4 regions of the Priestia sp. AB genome follow, and region 1 is predicted to be linked to each of the others. Evidence: riboswitches for the same ligand, from Rfam matches in the RefSeq annotation. Region 1 holds a riboswitch; each other region holds the start of a gene.

Region 1 (4,521 bases):
GTGCGTTAGAACTTGGCCTTATTCACTTAAAAAAAGCTGACTAATCAATAAGGAAATTAGTCAGCTCTTGTATTTATAGATCATCAAATCCATTCGCATCTGATGCTTTTGTATATTGTCTTGATTTCTGTTCAAAGAAATCCGTTTTCCCTAAATCTACCTCTTGATAAGCAATAATCCAACGAAGAGGATTTTCAATCGGTGCTTCTGGGAAAGCAGCTCGGCCAAAGCCTAATTGATTACAGCGTTTATTAGCCATGTATTCAATATACTGCTGCAGTTCTTTCATCGTGATCCCGTCGAATTTTTCTCCGATAACAGATTCCGCCCATTCAATTTCAAGACGAGCTGCCTCTTGGAACGTTTCAACTACAAACGTTTCTAGCTCCTCCGTACGATAAGCTGGATTTTCATTTAGTACTTCCTTGAAAATCTTTTCAAATAACCCAACGTGAAGCTGTTCATCACGATTGATATAGTTAATCATCGTAGATGTCGCCACCATCTTTTGATTTCTCGCAAGATTATAGAAGAAAGCAAATCCGCTATAGAAGAAAAGGCCTTCTAAAATAACATCATATACCATAGACTTCAAAAAGTTTTCAACCGTTGCTTCTTCGCTAAATGCTTTATATCCGTTTGTAATAAAGTCATTTCGAGCGCGAAGCTTTTCGTCTGTGCGCCAGTATTCAAATACTTCATCTTGTTTTCCTTTTGGTACAAGACTTGATAAAACATATGAATACGAATGATTATGAACCACTTCTTGCTGCGCTAAAATAATCATTAGAGCATTAATCGAAGAGTCGGTTACATAATCAGCTACTTTGCTAGCATAATCTGATTGAATACTGTCCAGTAGCGCCAGCAGGCCAATAATTTTTAAAAAGCTCTCTTGTTCGTCAGCCGTTAACTGAGGGAACTGCTTAATATCTTGACCCATATTAATTTCAAACGGCGTCCAGAAGTTAGCTAGCATACGCTTGTATTTAGGGAACGCCCATGAAAATCGGACGTCATCCCAGTTTAGAATATTTGAGCTCTTGCCGTTGATGATTCCTGTCGAACGGTTCGGAGCTGTTTCGTTCATTAATTCTCGTTTTAACATGCTTGTCATTAATTATTCACTCCTTTTAACTATGACAGCTTTCACATTCTTCAATCACTTCACTTGATGTTGAACGTACGTAGTAGGTCGTTTTTAACTTTTCTTTCCATGCCGTCATATGAAGATCCAGCAGCTCTTTTGCTCGGATATCATTTTGTACATATAAGTTGAATGAAATGGATTGATCAATATGGCGCTGGCGCTTGGCGTTTTGCTTAATACTCCAGTGCTGATCAATTAAATAAACGGACTTATAATACCAGTTTGTTGCTGGCGATAAATCTGGTGCCGTCACTGGGATTTTATAGTTTTTCTTTTCCTCTGAATAAAACTTACGGAAAATCGGATCAATACTTGCAGTAGAACCCGCGATAATAGATGTTGATGAATTAGGTGCTACAGCCATTAAGTAGCCATTTCTTATCCCATTGCTTTGAACTTCGTTACGCAGTTCACTCCACGCTTCGCTTGTGTATTTACGTGTTTCAAAATAAGCGCCTGACTCAAAATCTGAGCCTTTAAATAATGGATATGCACCTTTTTCTTTAGCTAAGTTCATGCTTGCCTGTACGGTTAAGTAAGCAATTTGCTCGTACAATTCATCGCAATATGCTACCGCTTCATCTGTTTCCCATGCTATTTTCTTTAAGGCAAGCAAATGGTTCCAACCAAATGTGCCAAGTCCTACTGCGCGGTACTTTTGGTTTGTTAGTTTTGCTTGAAGTACTGGCAAATCATTTAACTCAATAACGTTATCAAGCATGCGTACTTGAATTGGAATTAAACGTTCAAGCACATCCTCAGTTACGGCTCTCGCTAAGTTGATAGAAGAAAGATTACATACAACAAAATCGCCCGGATTCTTTGTAATAATAATTTTTCCGTCTTCCGTAATTTCCTCTGTTACGACCGTTGTACTTTGGTTTTGCGTAATTTCTGTACATAAGTTGCTGCAGTAGATCATGCCCTCGTGGCGGTTTTGATTAGCTCGGTTAACCGTATCACGATAAAACATATAAGGCGTTCCGGTTTCAAGCTGGGAAAGCATAATGCGCTTGAAGATTTCAATAGCAGGTACTGTTTCTCTTGAAAGCTGTTCATTATTTACACACTCAGCGTAACGAGTGCGGAACGAACCGCTGCCTTCTTCTTCATCATAAAAATCTTCTAACGAGTAGCCCATCAGCGTACGAACTTCGTGAGGATCGAATAAGTGCCAGTCTTCACGAGCCTCTACTTTTTCCATAAACAAATCTGGCAAACATACACCAGTGAATAAATCATGCGTGCGCTGACGTTCGTCACCATTGTTCAAACGCGCGTCTAAGAATGAAAAGATGTCTTTGTGCCATACGTCTAAATATACGGCAATAGCTCCTTGTCGTTGACCTAGCTGATCGACACTTACAGCCGTATTATTTAGCTGTTTCATCCATGGAATTGTTCCTGATGATACGCCTTTAAAACCTTTTATATCACTTCCTCGGCTTCTAATATGACCGAGGTAGACACCAATTCCGCCTCCATTTTTACTAAGCGTGGCCAAATCTGTATTGCTATCATAAATACCGCGTAAGCTGTCATCAATCGTATCAATAAAGCAGCTAGATAGCTGTCCGTAGCTCTTTCCTGCGTTTGAAAGTGTTGGTGTGGCAACCGTCATATATAGACTAGAAAGCGCCCAATACGCTTCTTTTACTAATGCTGTTCGATTTTCTTTCTTTTCTTGAGACATCAGCGTCATAGCAATGATAAGAAAACGTTCTTGCGGTAATTCGTATACGCGCTTATCATGTGATGTCGCTAAATAGCGATCTGCTAATGTCAACAATCCAATGTATGTAAATAAACGATCACGTTCAGGAATAATGACTGAAGCAATTTCATTAATTTCTTCTTCTGTATATGTTTTTAATAGCTGCTTATTATAAATGCCGATTTTTGTTAATTCTTGAATAAGCTGATAAAACGAACCGTACTTCTCTTTTTTATCGTAACCTCGGTTGTCCGCTGCTTTTCGATATAGTTCGTTTAAGTAGACGTCTGCCGCTACGTACGTCCAATCGGGTTCTTCCATTGAAATACGCTCTAAGGCTGCCAAAATTAGGACGTTTGCAACCTTTTCGTCCGTCATATTTTCCTTTACTGTAACAGTTTGAATAACCTTTTCCTCATACAAAGAAAAATCAAGCTGCGTAAATTCTTTTTTTAAACGTTCAATATATGCAGTTAATTCATGTAGAATTGTAGGCTTTAATGTATTCACCATAAATATGGCTCCTCTCTTCACTTCAAAATAAAAAATCGCTCACCGTACCTCGGTGAGCGAATAGAACGAAGATAGAAGAAGACACTAAGTCTTTTCTCAATCCTCGCTCTACCCTCTCACCTCCCGAAGAAGATAAAACGACATAAAAAAGGCAGGTCTCCTGACTTATGCTTCTTTTTACTTTAAGGCCTTCCCATGATGTTTACTCACAGTGGATCTCCTTATTTCATCAGCATTCACAGTTGCGGGAACAGCTTTGGATTTTCACCAAATTCCCTTTTAAGTCTTTTTATCAGACACCTTTTTCACTGGAAAACACAAAATATAGTATTTTATTATAGATTTCAAAACAACATATTGTGTTATGTTATAAACACATTATATAGGACAACTTAGAAAACTATCAACCTATTTTCAAAAATAATTTTGTTTTTTACGATAAAACTCTTCGACTTTTTTCATCAAACTATTCCATCATAACATGTTTTGACACGCTTGATGGAACAATGTGCTCTTTTAAAAAAATTTGTCCTATTTTTCTACTAAACATTGACAACCTCAATAAAAAAACCGTTTTTCATCAAAAAACGGTTTTTAATTATTTATATTTTTTTTCAAATGCTGTGATTGTTTTGATAAACTTTTTATCAATATCGTATCCTATCCCCGGTTTTCCCTTCACCTTTATTACTCCAGCTTCTACCTCTACTTCGGGCTTAATAATATCTTTTTCCCAATAGCGAGACGACGCAGAAATATCACCTGGTATCGTGAAAGAAGGCAGTGTGGCAAGGGCGATGTTATGAGCTCGTGAAATCCCTGCTTCTAACATTCCTCCAACCCAAAGTCTTACACCATGCTGGGCGCATAAATCATGAATTTGCTTTGCTACGGATATTCCGCCAACTCGACCGATTTTCACATTGATAATCTTACAGCTTCTTTGTTCAACTGCATGACGTGCATCTTCATAGCTCACAATACTTTCATCTAAGCAAATTGGCGTCTTCATTTGCTTTTGTAACAATCGATGATCAAGGATATCATCAGAACTTAACGGCTGTTCGATCATCATTAAATTCAATTCATCTAGTTTCTTCAATGAATCACTATCGCTTAAAGTATAGGCTGAATTGGCATCAGC
Region 2 (4,521 bases), on a different contig from region 1:
TCACGCACAAACGACCAGTTTAAAATCGTAATGGGACCCGTTAGCATTCCTTTAACCGGCTTATTGGTTAGAGACTGTGCGTATACCGTTTCTTTGATCGTCATCGCCTGCTCGTACGATACATCTCCGTAAATAAGCGGCGGCTTCACGCAGCGAGAACCGTAAGATTGTACCCACCCAAACTTCGTAAACTGAAAGCCTCCTAATTTTTCACCGAAGTATTCGACCATGTCCGTACGCTCAAACTCTCCGTGCACAAGGACATCTAAGCCGATCTCTTCTTGAATTTCAATCCACTTTTTTATTTCCTTGTTAATGTACGCTTCATATGCTTCATCGCTTAACTCGCCTTTACGCCACTTTAGACGCTCTTTTCGCACTTCTTTTGTTTGCGGAAAGCTTCCAATCGTTGTCGTTGGAAGAAGCGGCAGCTGAAACGCTTCTTGCTGAACGCGCTGACGTACGTCAAACGGCGCTTGGCGCTCTGCTTTATAGCTGTGCAGCTGCTTCAGCTCTTTTTGCACGTCTTGATGATTTCGAAAAGATGATCCATTTAATGCTTGAATTGCCTGTTTGCCTACGCTTATTTCTTCTTCTATTGCTTCTTTTCCTTGCTGTACCGCTTTCGTTAACAGCGTGATTTCCTGTAGCTTTTCATCTGCAAAAGAGAGCGCATTTTTCAATACTGGATCAATCGTCTCTTCATTTTTCACCGTGACAGGAACATGTAGTAGACTTGATGAAGGCTGCAGGATTAGACGATCTTTTGATACGGCTTCTTCAATTTCACTGATCGTTAAAAGTTGTTCATCCAAACTTTCACGCCAAATGTTTCGTCCGTCAATCACTCCTGCTGCCAGCACTTTATCAGTCGGAAAACCATATTTATTAAGCGCAGTGAGATTTTCTCCTCGGTCATGCACAAAGTCTAAACCGATTCCTTCAACAGGAAGAGACACGACTTCCTTATAGTAATCAACGCTGTCAAAATACGTTTGCAAAATGACTTTTACATTCGGTGCCGCTTCCTTCAAAGTTTGATAGACTTCTTTGTACAGCGCCAGGTCTTCTTTTGATAGCGTTGTAGCTAAAATTGGCTCATCTATTTGTACCCACTCTACTCCTTCTGCCTGCAGCTCCGCTAAGATAGTTGCATAAAGCGGAACAAATTGTTCAACTACTTTTTCAAACTCACTTTTTTTATATCCTTTTGACAGCTTTACAAATGTTACTGGACCTAAAATAACGGGCTTGCCTTCAATATTCAGCTTCTGCTTTGCTTCTTTGTAAAATTGAAGCGGGCGATTTTCTACAAGTGCCGGCGTACATTCCTCAAGCTCGGGTACGATGTAGTGATAATTTGTGTTAAACCATTTTGTCATCGTAGAAGCTACCGCACCTTTTGTTCCTCGGGCGATGTCAAAATACGTTTCAAGCGATACCGGTCCTCCGTCATAATCAAAGCGCTTTGGCACCAAACCAAACATAGCGGCTGTATCTAACACGTGATCGTATAAGCTAAAATCACCGACTGGAATCAATTCAATTCCTGCATCACGCTGTTTTTTCAGATGCCCTAGACGAAGAGCCTCAATTTCCTGCAGAAAGATATCTTTCTCTAGTTTTCCTGCCCAAAACTGCTCAAGCGCTTTTTTCCATTCTCGTTTTTCACCAATTCTTGGATAACCTAAGTTTGAACTTTTTACACTGCTCATTTTTTCCACTCCCTGTATATTTTTTATCGATAAACTAAAAAATCTCTCTTTTCGAAATGAAAAGAGAGATGATACGCATACTTAACTAAAGTTGAGATAGCCTGTTTTTCTCAACACGTATTCCTCACTCCTCTCTATATCCCGTAGAGCTTAAGTGCATACAACAGGCAGGTCTCCTGACTTAGGTTCATCGCTTCTTATCCCTTCCCATTTCAACATGAAACAGTGGTTAATAAGTTGCTCCCCATTACAGTGGCGGGACCGCGCCGGCTTTTCACCGGTCTTCCCTTTTAAGCTGCGTACATTCGTTCCACAGCACCTGATGCATTTTTATAAAATTGTTCATTCAAAACATATTCACATAAAATAAAAAGCCTCTCTATCACGAATAGAGAGGCATAGTATCTATGAAATCCTCTCTTATTTTTCAAAGCTGTACGCTTTGCAGGATGTAGCACCTTTTTAACAAGAATGTTAAATGGTTGCCGGGCTTCACAGGGCCAGTCCCTCCGCCTCTCTCAATAAGAGTTTTAATTGTTTATAATATTTTGAATGTAGAGTCATCTTAACACCTTACATTTATGTTGTCAAAAGAAATTTCAAAAAAATTAGTTTTTAGGAGGCGTTGACGCTAATTTTTGCCTTAACAATTTATAATCGTCTTTTCGATGTGTTTCGATTAAATCTTTTGCTCCTTGGTGATATCCTGACGAATAAATGTACTCTACTGCTGTTTCAATAAGCTTTCTTTTTTCTTCGGCACACTCCCGGTCCATTAAGGGGAACAGTCTACCTAAAAGGTCATTTAAATCTTCCTTGATAAAACGATTAAGTCCTTCTTGCATCTTTTCGTTTGCCATGATTGCTCCTCCATTTGCTGTGTATGTTCTAAGCCTCTATAAACAGGCAGTTCACTGTAAATTTTAAGATAAAGTTAAGTCATTAAACAGTATATCAAGTGAATGTTTTTCTTTAATTACATATGTAATACAAATATATGACAAATATAGAGAATATATCATCATTTATTATCTATTATAACGTTTGACTGCGCCTTCTGCTACAAGGTTTCGTTAAGAGTTATGCACATTTTTCCAAAAGAGGTTGAGACATAACGAAATGAATTCAATCTAAAGGCAAATGGGATACATGAGCTGAACCGCTTGTTACCCCGCAGTTGATTTTCGTGCAAGGCTTCGCTTTCCGCGGGCGGCCGATGAGCCTCCTCGTCGCTTGTGCGCCTGCGGGGTCTCATCTGTTCCGCTTGTCCCGCAGGAGTCTTCGCCTTGCTCTCCAATCAACTGCTAGAAGCAACAAAACAGCTGAAACCTGCGTTCACCATAAAAAAACGAACCACTAATCAAAGTGTTTGATCAGTGGTTCGTTTTTCACTTCGGCTAACATACTTTTATCGCAGCCTCTTATATTTAAAGCATTTAAAACAATTAGACGTATTTATTACGCTCAACTCGATTTAAAGACTTCCTTGCAGACCGAGCTGCCATGTCCGTTTCAATTTGTTCTAGGCTACGCCCTTTTGTTTCAACAACTACAAAACGTATGAAGAATAATCCGAGAACACAAATGATTCCGAACGTTGAAAAGATAACGCCTAAGCTAAATTGATCAGCTAAAATAGGGAACACAAGCCCTACTGCCAGCGATCCTGTCCAGTTAAAGGCAGATGAAATCCCAGCACCGATTCCACGTACAGAAAGCGGGAAAATTTCTCCTACAATGATCCACGTAAGCGGCGCCCAAGAAAACGCATAGCAAAGGATAAAGCAGCAAAGCGCAATTAACGTAACCCAGTTCACGACGACTTCATTAACGCCTAATGCTCCTAGAATAGCCGGTGTGAAAAATGAAAGAGCCATACCCGCGCCGCCAATTGTAAGAATGGTACGGCGGTTGAATTTATCAACAAACTGCAGAAAAATAAGGGTTGTCACCACAAAGATTACCCCAACGATGACCGTAAAACCAGCAGCTACCTGCGGGGCTAAACCAACTTGACGAGCAATGCTTGTTGCATAATAAACAATTGAGTTTGAGCCTTGAATCTGCTGAAAAGTTGCCATTCCGACACCGATAATTAAAGCTAGACGAAACTTTTTCTGAAACAGCTGTTTAATGCCTGATTGTTCATGCACAGCTACGCTTTCAATTTCAGACACTTCAGCTTCGACTTCCGCTGCTGAGGGACGAAGCGTGCGCAGTACTTCACGCGCTTTATCTGCCATTCCGTTTTTAATTAAGTAGCGAGGCGACTCTGGAAGCTTAATCATACCGATGCATAAGACGATTGCAAAAATACCGGCGCTGCCAAGCATTAATCGCCAGCTGTTTGGAACCGGCTCAAAAATAAAGGCTACGATATAGCTTAATAATAATCCAATTACAATCATTAGCTGATTTAAACCTGAAAGCTTCCCGCGAATATGAGCAGGTGCGATTTCTGACATATAAGCAGGAACTAAAGAAGAAGCCGTTCCTACTGCTGTACCTAAAAAGACGCGCGCAATCGTTAACGTAATTTCCTCCGGTGCAATCGCTGAACCGATAGATCCTAAAAGAAAGATGATAGACGAAATTAAAATTAATTTTCTTCGCCCAAACTTATCCCCTAATAATCCGCTTAAAATGGAACCGATAATTGCTCCGCCCATTAGCGACGAAACTACAATTCCCAGCCAGAGCGGACTTAAATGAAACGCTTCACGGATATGACCTTCTGCACCAGCAATAATCCCAATATCATAACCGAATAAAATACCGGCAAATGAGCCGAAGAAGAAGATAAACT
Region 3 (4,521 bases), on a different contig from region 1:
AGTATGATATTCAGTACAAATTAGATATTTATCCGTTTTACGGATCAGATGCTTCTGCTGCGATTCGTGCCGGACACGATATCGTACACGGCTTAATTGGTCCAGGAATTGATTCTTCTCATGCGTTTGAGAGAACGCATCAAGATTCATTAAACCATACGTATAAGCTTCTCTATTACTATGTGCAGTCGAACATGGTTCTGCTTTAAGAAAGGAATATTTAATTAGTGTATTTTTATGCAAAGGAAAGAGCAGAAAGGGATTGTGATGTCTGTACTTTCCTTTCTTAAAAAAGTACAATACTGCTTAAACCTTTTGTACATTTTGTTCATTTACAGAAGTTAAAATGTTTTTAAATTTTTAAAAGTTTCTTGTGACAAGTTTTGTAGAATGGGTTTTCAAAAGGAAATGGTTTCGTCATAATGTGGATATAGCGATCACTACAATAATCGGAGGCGAATCTTTTCATGTGGGTACTGACGGTATATGCTGGAAAAGAAATGAAAATGTTTGAATTTGATACTGAAAAGCAGGCGAGAGAAGCTTTTGCCAAAACAAATGGCTGTAAAGTTCTTTCAGAAGTCGTGTATTATAACGATCCTCATTTAACATTAGTTGCTATATAATGAAAAAACAAGAGCTGGCTTTATGCTCTTGTTTTTTTATAGATGCTTGTATCTTTCGAAAAGAATAGAGTTGAAATAAAAAAAAATGTACGCTATGATATGGTAGTTACTTCTATTATTCTGATAGTTTAAAAGGTTCATATATATCAAACAGCAACAGTAAAGATGCCAAGAAGGCTTAATAGGGAAACTGGTGAAAGACCAGTACTGCCCCCGCAACTGTAAGTGTGGACGAACGAGTATAACCACTGTGGAAAAATCACGGGAAGGTTCTCAAGTAGAATGATACACAAGTCAGGAGACCTGTCTTTATTGTGAAGTTTCTATTTCTCCGGGGAGCGGGAAGGGAAACGTTGGCTTAAAGTGGCATTCGTGTACACTCTTATTCTGACGTTTTACCCGCTCGCATATTAGCGAAGCGGGTTTTTCTCATGTCGTAAAACTACATATCGTGCAAAAAAGGTGCGCAATGTTTACATTGCGTTAAATGGGAAGTCTGGTGTGAAGCCAGCGCGGTACCCGCCACTGTGAAGATGAGCTGATTGCATATGCCACTGTATTCGGGAAGGCGCAGTCAAGTGATGAATCGAAGTCAGGAAACCAGCCTTTTTTTAATGCGAAGCTTACCCTACGGGATATAGGTGGAAGTGCAAAAACTTAGTTTGAATTTTTCTGCGCCTCTATCATTGATAGAGGCGCTTTTTTTAGTAAAGGAGCGAATGAGTGTGACGACGTGGAACTTAAATGGAACAAAACATCACGTATTGATTTGTAATGGAAGCAGCTGTATGAGAAAAGGTGGAGAAGAAGCCACCCAAGCTATTCGAAATAAAGTGACGGAACTGGATTTGGATGAAACGGTGCATACAACGCGTACACGCTGTAACGGACGATGCAAAGATGCTCCTGTAGCTATTGTGTATCCTTCAGGAGACTGGTACAAGCAGGTCACTGAAACCGTGGCTCACCGGATTGTCGAAGAACATTTAGCAGGAGGCTGCAGTATAAAGGAATCGCTTATTTATGAATATGATCAAAATGGTTTCGTTTCTCCGGAAAACAGTGACTCCATAGAAGGAATTGATAAAGTAAAAAGTAACGCATAAAGGAGGAGCTAGCATGAAAGGTAAACTGTTAGTTATCGGATTTGGGCCGGGAAGCTTTGAACATATTACACAGCGAGCAAGAGAAGCCATTCAAGAAAGTGATATGATCATCGGTTACAAAACCTATGTGGAATTAATTCAAGGACTGTTAACGAATCAGCAAATTATTAGTACGGGAATGACCGAAGAAGTAAGCCGTGCACAAGAAGCTGTAAAGCAAGCTGAAGCAGGAAAAACCGTGGCTGTCATTTCAAGCGGAGATGCAGGAGTATATGGAATGGCAGGCCTTGTGTATGAAGTGTTGATTGAAAAAGGCTGGAAAAAAGAAACGGGCGTAGAGCTGGAAGTAATTCCTGGCATTTCGGCTATTAATTCATGCGCATCCCTCCTTGGAGCGCCCGTGATGCATGATGCTTGTACAATTAGTTTAAGTGACCACCTTACGCCTTGGGAACTAATCGAAAAAAGAATCGAAGCAGCTGCACAAGCAGATTTTGTAGTGGCTTTTTACAATCCAAAAAGCGGAAGACGAACAAGACAAATTGTTGAAGCACAGAGGATTCTATTAAAGTACCGTTCTCCTGATACGCCTGTTGGTCTTGTGAAAAGCGCTTATCGTGACCGTGAAGAAGTCGTAATGACCAACTTAAAAGACATGTTAAATCATGAAATTGGCATGCTGACTACCGTTGTTGTCGGGAATTCATCTACGTTTTTTTACGACGATTTAATGATTACACCGCGCGGATATCAGCGGAAATATACCCTTAACCAAACGGAGCAGCCGCTAAGACCGCATCAGCGACTTCGAAAAGAAGCGGAACCGTGGGCTCTCGATCAAGAAGAGACTGTAAAGCAAACAGCTTCAGCTATTGAAGCAGTTCAGACCATACCAGAAGAAACAGCAACTTCACGAGCTCTTGCAGAAGAAGCGCTTCAAGCAATTTTAGGTGAACCTACTTCTGCGGTCGTACATCAGCCAATACAGTCTATTTTCGAAGTGGCGGTTAGTCCAGGACTTGCAAATAAGAAATTCACGCCTGTTCAAATGACAACACTAGCAGAAGTTGTTGGTGAAAAAGGTACGATGGAGTATACACCTGACCATCAAATCAAACTGCAAATCCCAACGACTCAGCCAGATGTGATTATTAAAAAGCTCCAAGCAGCTTCCTTTTTACTATCTCCGGTCGGAGATGTGTTCACAATCAAAGCGTGTGATTTTTGTGACGGAGAAAAAAGCGATGCTATTCCACATACGGAAGAATTACAAAAACGCCTCGGGGGAATGGACATGCCAAAAGAGCTGAAGCTTGGTATTAATGGATGCGGTATGGCCTGCTATGGCGCAGTTCAAGAAGATATCGGCATTGTCTATAGAAAAGGTGCGTTTGATTTATTTTTAGGAGCTAAAACGGTGGGACGCAATGCGCATTCAGGTCAAATTGTGGCGGAAGGCATAGCACCTGATGACATTGTTGAAATAGTCGAGAACATTGTCCATGAATATAAAGAAAAAGGTCATCCTAATGAGCGATTTCATAAATTCTTTAAGCGTGTGAAGAATGTTTATGGGTTCGACTATCAAGATATAACACCAAAAATAAAAGTAGAACCAGCTCCGTGTGGAGATTAAAAAATAGGAGGGCATTATATGAAATCAGTTTTATTTGTCGGTCATGGAAGCAGAGATCCTGAAGGGAACGATCAAATTCGCGAATTTATTTCGAATATGAAGCATGATTGGGACGCATCTATTTTAGTAGAAACGTGTTTTCTAGAATTTGAACGCCCAAATGTAAGTCAAGGCATTGATACATGTGTGGCAAAAGGAGCAAAAGATGTAGTTGTAATTCCAATTATGCTCTTGCCTGCTGGCCACTCTAAAATACATATTCCGGCGGCTATAGATGAAGCTAAGGAAAAATATCCACACGTAAACTTCGTATACGGACGTCCCATTGGCGTTCATGAAGAAGCCCTTGAAATTTTAAAAACGAGATTACAAGAATCAGGAGAGAATTTAGAAACTCCAGCTGAAGACACGGCTGTTATCGTCTTAGGGCGAGGAGGAAGTGATCCTGATGCAAACAGTGATTTATATAAAATTACGCGTCTTCTTTGGGAAAAAACAAACTATAAAATCGTTGAAACTTCTTTTATGGGCGTAACTGCTCCACTGATTGATGAAGGGGTAGAGCGATGCTTAAAACTGGGCGCTAAAAAAGTGGTTATTCTCCCGTATTTCTTATTTACAGGAGTACTAATTAAGCGTTTGGAAGAAATGGTGAAGCAGTATAAAATGCAGCATGAAAACATTGAGTTTAAGCTCGCCGGCTATTTCGGTTTTCACCCAAAACTGCAGACAATTTTAAAAGAACGTGCTGAAGAAGGATTAGAAGGTGAAGTGAAAATGAACTGCGATACGTGTCAATATCGCCTCGGCATTATGGAGCATATTGATCACCATCATCATCACGATCATGACCATGATCACGGACACCATCACCACGATCACCATCATGACCACGACCATCATGAAGATAAGGTCGGCGAGCTAAAATGATTTTATTGTTAGCCGGAACTAGCGATGCACGTGCATTAGCCGTGCAAGTGAAAAAAGCAGGTCATGAGGTTACAGCAACGGTTGTAACCGAAAACGCAGCTATCGAATTACAGCGTGCAGAAGTGAAAGTGAAAATTGGACGTCTCACAAAAGAAGATATGATGGATTTTGTAAACGAACATCGTGTAAAAGCTATTGTGGATGCAAGTCATCCTTTTGCAGA
Region 4 (4,521 bases), on a different contig from region 1:
AAAAGATCATTGGAAAAGCAGCCGTTTTGAAGAACATGGATTTATCGTACAAAAACGAAAAACATCAAAATTTCATTACGGGACAATTGATATACAATAATAAACAAAAAAGTAAAATGAATCCTGATCATTGAAAAGACTTCCAAAACCTTTTAGGAATTAAAAAGTTTTGGAAGTTTTTTTTATGAATTTCATCTAAAGTTCATAAAAGTATGATATATTTTTGAACATAAAAATACTTTTGTGTTTAAGCATCCAGCAAAAAAGGAATATCTTGTATAGGTTTCCGCTCGGTGTGACAACCTCAAACAGAAGAAGGAAGGTGCTAACTAAAAAGTCTTCGAATGCCCGTAGGCAGCATAAATGAATAAGCAAATATAGGTAAAAAATTAATAAGTATGTTACAATACCTAGTGAGTTATGACAATGAATTTTACGATATGAAAAGACCATATGGGAAAAGATGAGAAAGGAAAGATACGAATGCCTAGATGGATAAAAAGAATGCTAGTTGTATTTATTACAGTATTTACATTTGGGCTTGTCACTCCACCAGAATATTTATACGTTGATGATGCAAAAGCGGACAAGCAACATAAAGCAGGGTATGTAAGAGAAACAACTCCTGTCACAGCTGTTATAGAAGATATTCATTTGCCATATGAAGAACCAAAATATGAAGACGTTTCATCATTTGTTACGTATGCAATGGAATCAGCTGAAAAACAGTCAGTGGAAAAATTCGGAACAAAAATTGGACCTGTCATTGAAGATGAATTTCGTCAAGCAGTGTTACCTAAAATTGAAGAAGTGCTGACCGACATTGGCACTGAACGTGAACAGTCAATTCAGAATCTCGAGATAAGCGAGCATCCTGCTGCTGGCTACGGTGAAAAGATTTTCCATGTATATGACCGGGAAACCGGTCAGGACTTAATACGATTTCATGTACGGCGTGAAAATCCTCCAAAAGATGGATACTGGTTTAATTTTCACTATCATGCGGCTGCAGATAATTTTCAGAAGCATTATGATTTAGGGAAAATTTATTGGAACCGAAACATGCCGCCTAAATGGTTTAGTTGATAATAGACACAACATTCTGCGATTTCGAAATGTTAGCTTTTTTAAGCTAGCATTTTTTTACGTCTAAAACCGTTAGGGTCTAAATAAGCTGAAACATTAGCACAACGATAAAAAAATCGTTTATAATGAAGTCAGACTTCTTACCATAGAATAGTGAGAAGGAACGAATAGATGCTGGAGGTAACACAATGAAACAATTTACGGAAGAAAAACAATTTCGCGAACAAATTAAGAACGAAACACTAAGCGTTGGGATTTTTACGACAACGTGGTGTCCTGATTGCAAACGTTTGGATATGTTCATTGATGAAATCGTTGATGAAAATACAGATAAAGCATGGTTTAAAATTGACAAGGATGAGTTTGAAGAACTTTCTGCTGAAAACAATGTAATGGGTATTCCTTCTCTTCTTGTATATAAAAACGGTGAAAAAATTGCACACTTGCACAGTGCAAATGCTAAAACGCCTGAAGCGGTCCGTGAATTTTTAGCAACTCTTTAATCCCTTAAGCTGCGAGAGCATTCTCGCAGCTTTTTTTTGTGAGAATGGCTATTTCCATTTTTCCATGAGTGGGGTATACTAGGACAAGTGAATAATCGTAAAGCAATAAGGTCTCAATTTAAAGATTGAGTGAAAAGGGAAGTCTGGTGAAAAACCAGCGCGGTCCCGCCACTGTAAGCGCTTTGTGCGTAAGTCAGGAGACCTGCCTTATTGTTAGCTGTGAAACCTTCGAGGAAGGGTGAAGCAGGGTAATGAACATACATATCAAGTATAGTGAACGGATTCTTTTCCTGCTTATCTTGACGTTACCTGCTTTGCTTTCAATTGAAAGTAAAGCTTTTTTATTTTGAAGCTGCCGGCGAGCAGTATACATAGTCAAAGCGGAAAAACGGGATAGCGCTGCTTTTTGCATGATCATTTGCTTTTTCTTTAACGTGGAGGTTTCGTATTCACAATGAACAATATATAGGGGGAGTATTTAGATGAAAAAATGGCTTTCGTATTCCATTATTGCACTGTTAGTCATCGTACTTGCTGCATGCGGTGCAGGCAGCCAAAGCAACAGTGATAAAAAAACGAAGCAAGATACGGCACAAACGTCACAAGCTGCATTTCCAGTGAAGGTAAAAGACGCGCGTGATAAAGAAATTACGTTGAAAAAACAGCCTAAGAAAATTGTTTCCTTAATGCCAAGTAATACGGAAATTGTATATGCCCTTGGCCTTGAAAAAGAATTAGTCGGTGTTACAAGCAACGATGATTATCCTAAAAGCGTAAAGAAAAAAGCGCAGGTAGGAGATATGAACGTTAATGCGGAAAAAGTTATTGCTTTAAATCCTGATTTAGTGCTGGCACACGCTTCAAGTATGGGCGTTTCGGATGAAGTATTTAAACAAATTGAAAGTGCGGGTATTCCGGTATTTGTTGTAAAAGATTCAACAACGTTTGATACGGTTTATGATTCTATTACGCAAATCGGTAAATTAACAGGTAAAACAAAAGAAGCTAATCAAACAATTAAAGACATGAAAGAAAAAGTAGCTTCAATTGAGAAAAAAGCAAAAACGATTTCAAAAGAAGATCGTAAAAAAGTATGGATAGAGGTATCAGGAGCTCCTGAGATTTATACAACAGGAAAAGGTACGTTCATGAACGAAATGCTTACTATGATCGGTGCTGATAACGTAGCGGCTAGTGAAAAGGGTTGGGTTAAGTTTTCTGAAGAGCAAGTTGTTAAGTTAAACCCTGACGTTATTATCGCAACGTATGATGCAGATAAAAATGAGATTATGAAGCGTCCCGCTTGGAGCAGCATGACTGCTGTAAAAGAGGGTAACATCGAGAAGGTTGATCAAAACAAAATCAACCGCTTAGGACCTCGTATTGTAGATGGCTTAGAGGACTTAGCAAAAGCAGTATACCCTGAGGTGTACAATAAATAAGAAGAGGGACCATATTCCAGTTCGAATTGAAAAGGGGATTGGTCCCTTTTCACATCTTAAAATTGAAGAACGGCCTGCGCTTTTAATCATGAAAACCGAGACTTCTTATAAAACATACAGCTCAGGGGTTTTAGGAACAGGCATTACGGAAACGGACACCTTTTACAATCGATTTGTTCACAAAGACTATTATTCAGATACTCCTTCTTTGGAGTATGAGCAATATTTGATGAAAGAAAATGTGCGCCATGAGCAAATCGTAGGGTTAATGACAGCCGTTTGGTTAAAAGAAAGAGAGATTTACTGTTATGAAGGCTACGGAGTAAGAGTAGCTTCCGTGATAACGGCTGGAGTAGGAAACGCAGTAGATATTACAGCTGACGAAGCTGTCCCGTTCTATTCTTCTCCCGGTACAATTAATATGTTTTTTTTCGTGGAAGGTACGCTTACGGATGCAGCGTTTTTACAGCTTTTTATTGCGGCCACAGAAGCTAAAACAAAAACGCTGTCACAGCTGGGTGTCATAGATCCGGCTACAAAGACGATTGCTACGGGAACATCTACGGACAGCATCTCAGTTGCAGCGTCTCGGCAAGGACCATTATATGAATATGCAGGCTCTATGACCGCTTTAGGGCAAGCGGTAGCCAAGCTGGTGAAAATAAGCTTAGAGCAGGGACTTAAGGGAAAGAGGTGAAGAAATGAGTATTACACAAGCGATAATTGCACACATGACGGCCATGACGATTGCTTTACTAATTGACCGAATTATAGGCGATCCTGAAAATTGGCCGCATCCCGTTCGCTGGTTTGGCAAATGGATTTATTGGATAGATTCTAGATTAAATAAAGGTGCAGGAAAACGATTTAAAGGATTGCTTCTTGTGATAAGTATGGCTGTGCTCGCAGGAGCTGTTCCCTTTTTGTTCCTCCATGCTTTGTACGGAGTTCATTTTATAGCAGGTGTTTTAGTAGAGGGCGTAATGATTGCGACTACTATATCCACTCGTTCTTTAAGCGAAGTTGCCTATAAGGTACAAAAGCCGCTTCAGCTAGGAGATATGGAGAAAGCTAGATATGAAGTAAGTATGATTGTGGGACGAGATACAGATCGTTTGTCAGAAGGAGAAATTGCCAGAGCGACGGTAGAGACCGTGGCTGAAAATACAAGTGATGGTATTACAGCTCCGCTTTTTTATGCATTTATAGGAGGAGGAGCCCTAGCCTTTTTTTACCGAGCTATTAACACATGTGATTCGATGGTTGGGTACAAAAATGACCGCTACTTTCTGTTCGGCTACTTTAGTGCAAAAACCGATGACGTATTAAACTATATTCCAAGCCGGTTAACTGCAGTGGTGATGACGGCTGTTAATGTAGCAAAAAGCCAGTATTCTCTTGGGCATGTAACGAGTTTGATTAAGCGTGATGCTAAGAAACATCCCAGCCCAAATAGCGGATACGGGGAAAGCGCAGTGGCTGCTCTGTTA

What was found. A riboswitch is a leader RNA that binds a small molecule or an ion and turns the genes downstream of it on or off. The one in region 1 is predicted to bind cobalamin.
Region 2: another riboswitch for cobalamin. It lies ahead of metE (5-methyltetrahydropteroyltriglutamate--homocysteine S-methyltransferase); the one in region 1 lies ahead of POF52_RS00080 (ribonucleoside-diphosphate reductase subunit alpha).
Region 3: another riboswitch for cobalamin. It lies ahead of POF52_RS21065 ((2Fe-2S) ferredoxin domain-containing protein); the one in region 1 lies ahead of POF52_RS00080 (ribonucleoside-diphosphate reductase subunit alpha).
Region 4: another riboswitch for cobalamin. It lies ahead of POF52_RS12245 (ABC transporter substrate-binding protein); the one in region 1 lies ahead of POF52_RS00080 (ribonucleoside-diphosphate reductase subunit alpha).

The regions. Positions count from the first base shown of each region.
Region 1 is NZ_JAQMYN010000001.1:17,395-21,915, reverse strand. Features, by position in the region: gene POF52_RS00090 (hypothetical protein) at 1-44, shown strand, start outside; gene POF52_RS00085 (ribonucleotide-diphosphate reductase subunit beta) at 74-1,117, opposite strand; gene POF52_RS00080 (ribonucleoside-diphosphate reductase subunit alpha) at 1,134-3,377, opposite strand; cobalamin riboswitch at 3,511-3,696, opposite strand; gene menC (o-succinylbenzoate synthase) at 3,976-4,521, opposite strand, start outside.
Region 2 is NZ_JAQMYN010000004.1:455,358-459,878, forward strand. Features, by position in the region: gene metE (5-methyltetrahydropteroyltriglutamate--homocysteine S-methyltransferase) at 1-1,715, opposite strand, end outside; cobalamin riboswitch at 1,865-2,053, opposite strand; SAM riboswitch class I at 2,133-2,243, opposite strand; gene POF52_RS15650 (hypothetical protein) at 2,324-2,575, opposite strand; gene POF52_RS15655 (hypothetical protein) at 2,882-3,016, opposite strand; gene POF52_RS15660 (sugar porter family MFS transporter) at 3,161-4,521, opposite strand, start outside.
Region 3 is NZ_JAQMYN010000007.1:153,673-158,193, reverse strand. Features, by position in the region: gene POF52_RS21075 (M42 family metallopeptidase) at 1-209, shown strand, start outside; gene POF52_RS21070 (hypothetical protein) at 468-626, shown strand; cobalamin riboswitch at 773-951, shown strand; cobalamin riboswitch at 1,070-1,249, shown strand; gene POF52_RS21065 ((2Fe-2S) ferredoxin domain-containing protein) at 1,352-1,732, shown strand; gene cobJ (precorrin-3B C(17)-methyltransferase) at 1,746-3,368, shown strand; gene POF52_RS21055 (sirohydrochlorin chelatase) at 3,387-4,298, shown strand; gene cobK (precorrin-6A reductase) at 4,295-4,521, shown strand, end outside.
Region 4 is NZ_JAQMYN010000003.1:503,891-508,411, reverse strand. Features, by position in the region: gene POF52_RS12260 (class I SAM-dependent methyltransferase) at 1-100, shown strand, start outside; gene POF52_RS12255 (YpjP family protein) at 484-1,086, shown strand; gene POF52_RS12250 (thioredoxin family protein) at 1,275-1,589, shown strand; cobalamin riboswitch at 1,681-1,813, shown strand; gene POF52_RS12245 (ABC transporter substrate-binding protein) at 2,072-3,031, shown strand; gene POF52_RS12240 (adenosylcobinamide amidohydrolase) at 3,120-3,728, shown strand; gene cbiB (adenosylcobinamide-phosphate synthase CbiB) at 3,733-4,521, shown strand, end outside.